One region of the Streptomyces durhamensis genome, then DNA from elsewhere that is predicted to be linked to it. Evidence: predicted binding sites of a transcription regulator. Region 1 holds the regulator's gene; each other region holds the start of a gene.

Region 1 (3,272 bases):
ACCCGGTGCCGGGCTCCTCCACCACCAGGCCCGGCTCCGCCGCCACCTCCGGCGCGGGCTTCTGCTTCTTCCACGGCGGGGTCAGGTCGGCGGAGTACGAACGAGGGCGCGGGCCCGAAGGGCCCCCGTCGGAGGGGTGGTGGCGGGAGACGGGTGGGCGCATTCGGATGACGATAGGAGAAGCCGGCACCCAGGTGTCACGACACGCCGAAGCGGCGGGCCAGCTCGTCACGTTGCCGGCGCACGAACGCCGCGTCCACCACCGCTCCGTGACCGGGCACGTACACCGCGTCCTCGCCGCCCAGGGCCAGCAGCCGGTCGAGCGCGTCCGGCCAGCGGGCCGGGACCGCGTCCGGACCCGCCTGGGGCTCGCCGGACTCCTCGACCAGGTCGCCGCAGAAGACCACCTCCGGATCCCCCGGCACGAGCACCACGAGATCGTGGGCCGTGTGCCCCGGGCCCACGTTCGCCAACAGCGCCTGGCGGCCGCCCCCGAGGTCCAGCGTCCACTCGCCCGAGACCAGGTGCCGGGGCGGGGCCAGCGCGTCCACCGCCTCGTCGGCCGCCGCGGCCGGCAGGCCGTTTGTGATCGCGTCCCGGCGCAGGTCCTCCCGCTCGTGCGTGAGGACCGCGTCCAGGCCCACCGCCCCGTACACCTCCGCGCCCGCCATCGCCGCCGCCCCGAGGACATGGTCGAAGTGGGGGTGGGTCAGCGCGAGATGGGTCACACGGCCGCCGGTCAGTGCCTCGGCCTGGGCCCGCAGCCGCGCCCCCTCGGCCAGGCTGGAGCCGGCGTCCACCATCAGTGCCGCGCCCTCCCCGAGGACCAGTCCGGCCGTGCAGTCCCAGCCGGGCAGGCGGCACCGCCCGATCCCGGCGGCCAGCCGCTCCCACCCCAGCTCTTCCCAAGTCACCGTCATACCGCGACGCTAGCTGCACGAGCCCCCGTGACCGTACCGACCTTGCCCTGGGTGTACCCGACAGCCGTACACTGGGCGCTGGAACGCTGGCACTCACATACGAAGAGTGCCAGGCGGACGGAATCGCGGGACAGAGGGGACGACGTGCTGGAGGTGCGCGCGAATGCTGAGTGAACGCAGGCTTCAGGTACTGCGCGCCATCGTCCAGGACTACGTCGGCACCGAGGAGCCGGTCGGGTCGAAGGCCCTGACCGAGCGGCACAACCTCGGGGTCTCCCCGGCGACGGTCCGCAACGACATGGCGGCCCTGGAGGACGAGGGGTACATCGCGCAGCCGCACACCAGCGCGGGGCGCATCCCCACCGACCGGGGCTACCGGCTGTTCGTGGACAAGCTCGCGGGCGTCAAGCCGATGACGGCGCCCGAGCGGCGGGCCATCCAGAACTTCCTGGAGGGCGCCGTCGACCTCGACGACGTCGTGGCGCGGACGGTGCGGCTGCTCGCGCAGCTCACCCGGCAGGTCGCCGTCGTGCAGTACCCGTCCCTGACCCGGTCCACCGTCCGGCACGTGGAGCTGCTCTCGCTCGCTCCCGCGCGCGTGATGCTCGTGCTGATCACGGACACCGGACGGGTCGAGCAGCGGATGGTCGACTGCCCGGCGCCGTTCGGCGAGAGCTCGCTCGCCGATCTGCGCGCGCGGCTGAACAGCCGGGTCGCGGGCCGCCGGTTCACGGACGTGCCGAAGCTGGTCGAGGACCTGCCGGAGGCCTTCGAGGCCGAGGACCGCGGTACGGTCTCGACGGTGCTCTCCACTCTCCTGGAGACACTCGTCGAGGAGAACGAGGAGCGGCTGATGATCGGCGGTACCGCCAATCTCACCCGCTTCGGGCATGACTTTCCCCTCACGATCCGGCCCGTCCTGGAGGCCCTGGAGGAGCAGGTCGTGCTCCTCAAGCTCCTCGGCGAGGCGAAGGATCCGGGCGTGACGGTGCGCATCGGGCACGAGAACGCCCATGAGGGACTCAACTCCACCTCGGTGGTGTCGGTGGGCTACGGTTCGGGCGGCGAGGCGGTTGCCAAGCTCGGCGTGGTCGGACCGACCCGCATGGACTACCCGGGAACGATGGGAGCGGTACGCGCAGTGGCACGGTACGTCGGACAGATCCTGGCGGAGTCGTAAGTGGCCACGGACTACTACGCCGTTCTCGGCGTGCGCCGCGACGCGTCGCAGGATGAGATCAAGAAGGCGTTCCGTCGGCTCGCGCGCGAGCTGCACCCGGACGTCAACCCGGATCCGAAGACCCAGGAGCGGTTCAAGGAGATCAACGCCGCTTACGAGGTGCTGTCGGACCCGCAGAAGAAGCAGGTCTACGACCTCGGCGGCGACCCCCTCTCGCAGGCGGGCGGGGCCGGCGCGGGCGGATTCGGGGCGGGTGGCTTCGGCAACTTCTCCGACATCATGGACGCGTTCTTCGGTACGGCGTCGCAGCGCGGCCCGCGCTCGCGCACCCGGCGCGGCCAGGACGCGATGATCCGCATCGAGGTCGAGCTGGACGAGGCGGCCTTCGGGACCACCAAGGACATCCAGGTCGACACCGCGATCGTCTGCAACACCTGCAACGGCGAGGGCGCGGCGCCGGGCACCTCCGCCCAGACGTGTGACATGTGCCGCGGCCGCGGTGAGGTCTCCCAGGTCACCCGGTCCTTCCTGGGCCAGGTCATGACCTCGCGGCCCTGCCCCCAGTGCCAGGGCTTCGGCACCGTCGTGCCGACGCCGTGCCCGGAGTGCGCCGGCGACGGCCGCGTCCGCTCGCGCCGGACGCTGACCGTCAAGATCCCGGCCGGTGTCGACAACGGCACGCGGATCCAGCTCGCCGGCGAGGGCGAGGTGGGCCCCGGCGGCGGTCCCGCCGGTGACCTCTACGTCGAGATCCACGAGCTCCCGCACGCGATGTTCCAGCGGCGCGGCGACGACCTGCACTGCACGGTGACGATCCCGATGACAGCGGCGGCGCTCGGCACCAAGGTGCCGCTGGAGACCCTGGACGGCATGGAGGAGGTCGACATCCGGCCCGGCACCCAGTCCGGCCAGTCGATCCCGCTGCACAACCGGGGTGTCACGCACCTGCGCGGCGGCGGCCGGGGCGACCTGATCGTGCACGTCGAGGTGCAGACCCCGACCAAGCTGGACCCGGAGCAGGAGCGCCTGCTGCGCGAGCTGGCCAAGCTGCGCGGCGAGGAGCGGCCCCAGGGGCAGTTCCAGCCCGGGCAGCAGGGGTTGTTCTCGCGGTTGAAGGACGCGTTCAACGGTCGCTGACGGCGGCTGGCGGACGGCGTTCCACGGGCGCTCGG
Region 2 (3,272 bases), on a different contig from region 1:
TGACCGTAGGCGTCACCCGCAAGCTGCTCAAGGACGGCGTCCTGGACCCGACGAAGACCACGGTCGTCCTCAACACCGGCGACGGCCTGAAGACCCTGGACGCGGTCGCCGGCACCGGCCTGACCGCCACCATCCGCCCGACCCTGGACTCCTTCCGAGAGGCTGGCCTCGCATGAGCGTGACCGTTCGCATCCCCACCATCCTGCGCACCTACACCGGCGGTCAGGCCGAGGTGCCCGCCGAGGGCGGGACCCTCGCCGAGGTCATCGAGGACCTGGAGAAGAACCACACGGGGATCGCCGCCCGCGTCCTGGACGACCAGGGCAAGCTGCGCCGGTTCGTCAACGTCTACGTCAACGACGACGACGTCCGCTTCGAGCAGGGCCTGGACACCGCCACCCCGGACGGCGCCGGTGTCTCCATCATTCCGGCCGTCGCCGGCGGTTGATCGTTACCTTGGGTAACATCGGTTACCCATTGTTCATGGAATTGCCTCCTCCGTAAGAGAAGCGGAGGGGGCAATTCTGCGTGATTGAGCGCGGTACAGTTGGGGAACCTGACCACGATCTCCGGGTCGTAAGCCCCGGATCGCACGCCGCGCACCCCGCAAGAAACAGCCAAAATGCGGGGGTTTTATGCGGCTTTTGTAACGTTTGTGGGGCCCGAGTTGCCCCGAAGTCGGGTGAATTCTCACCACATTCCGGACCGTTCCCGTCCAGAATTCTCGTCCGATTGACCTGTTGCAGACGGCAGTTGGACAGATACATTCAGCCGCGGTCGACGCGTTCCGGCGCACGCCCCCGACCAATGGGGGGTGAGGTCTGACCCGGGTCCGCGAAGTGCGGATCTGTGCAAGGGCCAGTAATAGGGGAGTTAGGCATGGCTCAGGGCACCGTCAAGTGGTTCAACGCGGAGAAGGGGTACGGCTTCATCGCGGTCGACGGTGGTGCGGACGTCTTCGTCCACTACAGCGCCATTCAGATGGACGGCTACCGCACCCTGGAAGAGGGCCAGCGGGTGGAGTTCGAGATCTCGCAGGGCCAGAAGGGCCCGCAGGCCGACATGGTCCGCCTCAGCGCCTGAACGTTTCTCGCACGAAGGGCCCGCACCTCGCACAGGGTGCGGGCCCTTCGCCGTGTCCGGGCTGCCCCCGTTCGCCCCGGGCTGATCCGGCTGAGCCGCTTGCACTCGACCATGCCGAGTGCTAATCATTGCGTTAGCACTCTGAAGGTGAGAGTGACAAAGAAGGACCGGGTCGGTGAGGCCCGCAGGCCATGTGGGGCAAGGAACCACGGGTCGGCGAGCCGTCCGTCGCGGGCGCGGGCGCGGTCCGAAGGAATCACCCCCAGTCCTGGAGGGACCACTTCACATGGCCAAGATCATCGCGTTCGACGAGGAGGCGCGGCGCGGCCTCGAGCGCGGCATGAACCAGCTCGCGGACGCCGTGAAGGTGACGCTCGGCCCCAAGGGCCGCAACGTCGTCCTCGAGAAGAAGTGGGGCGCCCCCACGATCACCAACGATGGTGTCTCCATCGCCAAGGAGATCGAGCTCGAGGACCCGTACGAGAAGATCGGCGCCGAGCTGGTCAAGGAAGTCGCCAAGAAGACGGACGACGTCGCCGGTGACGGTACGACCACCGCGACCGTGCTCGCCCAGGCCCTGGTCAAGGAAGGCCTGCGCAACGTCGCCGCCGGCGCCAACCCGATGGCCCTGAAGCGCGGTATCGAGAAGGCCGTCGAGGCCGTCTCCGCCGCCCTGCTGGAGCAGGCGAAGGACGTCGAGACCAAGGAGCAGATCGCCTCCACCGCGTCCATCTCCGCCGCCGACACCCAGATCGGCGAGCTCATCGCCGAGGCCATGGACAAGGTCGGCAAGGAAGGCGTCATCACCGTCGAGGAGAGCAACACCTTCGGTCTGGAGCTTGAGCTCACCGAGGGCATGCGCTTCGACAAGGGCTACATCTCCGCCTACTTCGCGACCGACATGGAGCGCATGGAGGCGTCGCTCGAGGACCCCTACATCCTCATCGCGAACTCCAAGATCGGCTCCGTCAAGGACCTGCTCCCGCTCCTGGAGAAGGTCATGCAGTCGGGCAAGCCGCTGCTGATCATCGCCGAGGACGTCGAGGGCGAGGCCCTGTCGACCCTGGTCGTCAACAAGATCCGCGGCACCTTCAAGTCCGTCGCCGTCAAGGCCCCGGGCTTCGGTGACCGCCGCAAGGCCATGCTCGGTGACATCGCCATCCTCACGGGCGGCGAGGTCATCTCCGAGGAGGTCGGCCTCAAGCTGGAGAACGCGACCCTGGACCTCCTGGGCCGCGCCCGCAAGGTCGTCATCACCAAGGACGAGACCACCATCGTCGACGGTGCCGGCTCCTCCGAGCAGGTCAACGGCCGGGTGAACCAGATCCGCGCCGAGATCGAGAACAGCGACTCGGACTACGACCGCGAGAAGCTGCAGGAGCGCCTGGCGAAGCTCGCCGGCGGTGTCGCGGTCATCAAGGCCGGTGCCGCCACCGAGGTGGAGCTCAAGGAGCGCAAGCACCGCATCGAGGACGCCGTCCGCAACGCGAAGGCGGCCGTCGAGGAGGGCATCGTCGCCGGTGGTGGCGTGGCCCTGCTGCAGGCCTCCCAGGTCTTCGAGAAGCTGGAGCTCGAGGGTGACGAGGCGACCGGCGCCAACGCCGTGCGCATCGCCCTGGAGGCCCCGCTGAAGCAGATCGCCGTCAACGCCGGCCTCGAAGGCGGTGTCGTGGTGGAGAAGGTGCGCAACCTGACCCCGGGCCACGGCCTGAACGCCGCGACCGGCGAGTACGTCGACCTGGTCGCCGAGGGCATCATCGACCCGGCGAAGGTGACCCGTTCCGCGCTGCAGAACGCCGCCTCCATCGCCGCGCTGTTCCTCACCACCGAGGCCGTCATCGCCGACAAGCCGGAGAAGGCCGCCGCGCCGGCCGGCGGCGGCATGCCGGGCGGTGACATGGACTTCTGATCCACCTCGGGGCCCCGGCCCCTGGTTGATCAACGTCCTTACCGAGGGCGGCACTCCCTGTCAGTGGCGGGGAGTGCCGCCCTCGGGCGTGTCCGGGAGCCGGCGCCGGGCGCGGCGAGGGCCGTCAGCCGCCGCAGCGCGGCCTGCCGTTGCACCACGCCGAGCCCGGTGACGGCCGCCCCGAGCGCCAGCCAGCCCGCCGGGCCGGCCGTCATCACCGCGCCGGTCAGCAGCAGGGGCCCCACCGCCTTCTGCACCGACTGCGCCATCCCGGCCACGC
Region 3 (3,272 bases), on a different contig from region 1:
CCCCCGGTCTTCACCACGATCCCCACCCGGCAGAAGATCGTCTTCCTCACGATCGACGACGGTTCCGAGAAGGACCCGGACTTCCTGCGGATGATGCGGGAGCTGAAGATCCCGTACACCGCCTTCCTCAGCGACTACCTGGTCAACGACGACTACGGGTACTTCCGCCGGATGCAGTCCTACGGCCACACCCTCAACAACCACACCCTGCACCACCCGTACCTGCCGGGCCTGTCCTACGAGGAGCAGCGGGACGAGATCTGCGGCATGCAGGACATCATGGAGAAGCAGTTCGGCAGGCGCCCGACGGTCTTCCGCCCGCCCTACGGCGACTACAACCAGGACACCCTGCGCGCCGCCAAGGCCTGCGGCATCCGGTACGCGCCGATCTGGAACGAGGAGGTCTTCGTCGACCACTGGGAGTACCGCGAGGACGACCAGAAGATGCGCCGCGGCGACATCGTCCTCACCCACTTCCGGGGCCGCTCCGACTGGAACGGCACGATGATCGACGACATGCGCCGCTTCCTGAACAAGGTCACCCGCGAGGGCTACGCCGTGGCCCGCCTGGAGGACTACCTGTGAGCTGCGCGGGGCCCTCCGAGGCCCCACGGCCGCCCCGGACCACCCCCGGCGCCCCGCGGGCGTCCCACGCCCGGGCGGGCTCCGGTGGCGCACGGGTGCCTCGCGCCCTGGCGGGTTCCGGTGGCCCGCGGGCGTCCCACGCCTGGGCGAGTTCCGGTGGCCTGCGAGCGCTTCGCGTGCAGGCTGCTTCCCGTGGCTCGCGGGTGCCAGAGGCCCGGACGAGCCCTGGTGGCTCGCGGGCGGCAGGTGTGTGGGCGAGGTCCGGCGCCCGGCGGGCGCCCCGCGCCCGGGTGGGCTCCGACGGCCCCCGGCCTTCCCGCGCGGGGGCCGTCTTCGGGAGGTCCCGGGTGGGGGCAGCGCGGGTGCTGGTCGGGGTGCTCGCCTCGGCTCTGCTGCTCAGCGGCTGTGCGCAGTCCGTCGATCCCATCGAGCGCCTCGGCAAGAGGGCCGCCGAGGGTGTGCACCCGCCCGGTCCCGCCACCGACCGGGGCTACCGCCACTGGGGCCTGACCGAGCCCCTCGACCGCCCGCCGAGCCCCGCCGCCCGCGCGCTGGCCCTCACCCCGCACACCGCCGGCCGCGTCCTGCCCCGGGTCATGGACCACATCCCCACCCACGACCGGGTCGTCTTCCTCACCTACGACGACGGCGCCGACAAGGACCCCCGCTTCGTCGACATGGTCCGCGAACTCCGGCTGCCCCTCAGCATGTTCCTCACCGACAGCGTCGCCGGCCCCGGCTACGGCCACTTCGCCCGCCTGCGCCGGCTGGGCGCCGGCATCGAGAACCACACCCTCGACCACCGTGCGCTGTCCGGGCTGCCCTACGCCGCCCAGCGCGCCGAGATCTGCGGCCAGCAGGACAGGATCAGCTCCCGCCTCGGCCTGCGCCCCCGCCTCTTCCGCCCGCCGTACGGCTCGTACGACACCACCACCCTGCACGCGGCCTCGGACTGCGGCATCTCCACGGTCGTCCTGTGGCGCGCCGCCATGACCCCGACCGACCTGGTCTACACCCACGGCGAACACCATCTCCGCCCCGGCGACATCATCCTGATCGGCCCGGACGAGACCACGGGACCGAGCCTGCGCGAGCGCACCGCGCGGGCGCTGCGCAGGGTCCAGCAGAGGGGGCTGACGGTGGGGCACCTGGAGGACTACCTGAACTGACCACCCACCGGGCCGCAAAGGCGCCCGGCGCAGACAGCGCGGGGACCGGATTCGGCCGACGCGCCGCACGGCATTGGCACTCCGCTTGACCGAGTGCTAATCGCAGTCATAGTCTCAGCTCTGGCACTCCCCCCTGGAGAGTGCCAACACGCGACGGGCAGGTCCGGCACCCGCGACGACGGATCCACCTGGTCGCCACCTCAGACAGTTAACCCCGTGAGATCTCCGAAGGGGGAGGTCGGATCGTGACGACCACCAGCTCCAAGGTTGCCATCAAGCCGCTCGAGGACCGCATCGTGGTCCAGCCGCTCGACGCCGAGCAGACCACCGCCTCTGGCCTGGTCATCCCGGACACCGCGAAGGAGAAGCCCCAGGAGGGCGCCGTCCTCGCCGTGGGCCCGGGCCGCTTCGAGAACGGCGAGCGTCTTCCGCTCGACGTCAAGGTCGGCGATGTCGTCCTCTACAGCAAGTACGGCGGCACCGAGGTGAAGTACAACGGCGAGGAGTACCTCGTCCTCTCGGCTCGCGACGTGCTCGCGATCATCGAGAAGTAGTCACCTCGAGCACATTTTGCTCTTGAGCTGCGCCCCTGGCCCCCGCGACCGATAACGAAGCCGGGCGTCCGGGGCGCAGTCGTCTTTACACCCACAGATTTCCGAGAGGGCTTCCGCTGTCATGGCGAAGATTCTGAAGTTCGACGAGGACGCCCGTCGCGCCCTTGAGCGCGGCGTCAACAAGCTGGCCGACACGGTGAAGGTGACGATCGGCCCCCGCGGCCGCAACGTCGTCATCGACAAGAAGTTCGGTGCCCCCACCATCACCAACGACGGTGTCACGATCGCCCGCGAGGTCGAGATCGAGGACCCGTACGAGAACCTCGGCGCGCAGCTGGTGAAGGAGGTGGCCACCAAGACCAACGACATCGCTGGTGACGGCACCACCACCGCCACCGTGCTCGCCCAGGCGCTGGTGCGCGAAGGCCTGAAGAACGTCGCCGCCGGCGCCTCCCCGGCCGCCCTGAAGAAGGGCATCGACGCCGCGGTCAAGGCCGTCTCCGACGACCTGCTCGCCTCGGCCCGCCCGATCGACGAGAAGTCCGACATCGCCGCCGTCGCCGCGCTGTCCGCCCAGGACCAGCAGGTCGGCGAGCTGATCGCCGAGGCGATGGACAAGGTCGGCAAGGACGGTGTCATCACCGTCGAGGAGTCCAACACCTTCGGTCTGGAGCTGGACTTCACCGAGGGCATGGCCTTCGACAAGGGCTACCTGTCGCCGTACTTCGTGACGGACCAGGAGCGTATGGAGGCCGTCCTCGACGACCCGTACATCCTCATCAACCAGGGCAAGATCAGCTCCATCCAGGACCTGCTGCCGCTGCTGGAGAAGGTCATCCAGGCCGGCGCCTCCAAGCCGCTGCTGATCATCGCCGAGGACGTCGAGGGCGAGGCCCTGTCGACCCTGGTCGTCAACAAGATCCGCGGCACCTTCAACGCCGTCGCGGTGAAGGCCCCCGGCTTC

The links. Region 1 encodes HrcA, which represses chaperone genes, less so after heat shock. Its sites were predicted from a motif close to TTNGCACTCNGNNNNNCNGAGTGCNAA; they were not measured.
Region 2: the regulator HrcA is predicted to act here: its motif matches at 1,182-1,208, upstream of groL (chaperonin GroEL).
Region 3: the regulator HrcA is predicted to act here: its motif matches at 1,828-1,854, upstream of groES (co-chaperone GroES).

The regions. Positions count from the first base shown of each region.
Region 1 covers NZ_JNXR01000001.1:160,838-164,109, forward strand. Annotated here, with positions in the region: gene IO33_RS0100680 (DUF3097 domain-containing protein) at 1-163, opposite strand, end outside; gene IO33_RS0100685 (MBL fold metallo-hydrolase) at 198-920, opposite strand; gene hrcA (heat-inducible transcriptional repressor HrcA) at 1,084-2,100, shown strand; gene dnaJ (molecular chaperone DnaJ) at 2,101-3,237, shown strand.
Region 2 covers NZ_JNXR01000023.1:79,008-82,279, forward strand. Annotated here, with positions in the region: gene thrC (threonine synthase) at 1-176, shown strand, start outside; gene IO33_RS0130640 (MoaD/ThiS family protein) at 173-448, shown strand; gene IO33_RS0130645 (cold-shock protein) at 880-1,083, shown strand; gene groL (chaperonin GroEL) at 1,370-2,992, shown strand; gene IO33_RS0130655 (MFS transporter) at 3,031-3,272, opposite strand, start outside.
Region 3 covers NZ_JNXR01000027.1:28,684-31,955, forward strand. Annotated here, with positions in the region: gene IO33_RS0132555 (polysaccharide deacetylase family protein) at 1-585, shown strand, start outside; gene IO33_RS0132560 (polysaccharide deacetylase family protein) at 933-1,754, shown strand; gene groES (co-chaperone GroES) at 2,000-2,308, shown strand; gene groL (chaperonin GroEL) at 2,430-3,272, shown strand, end outside.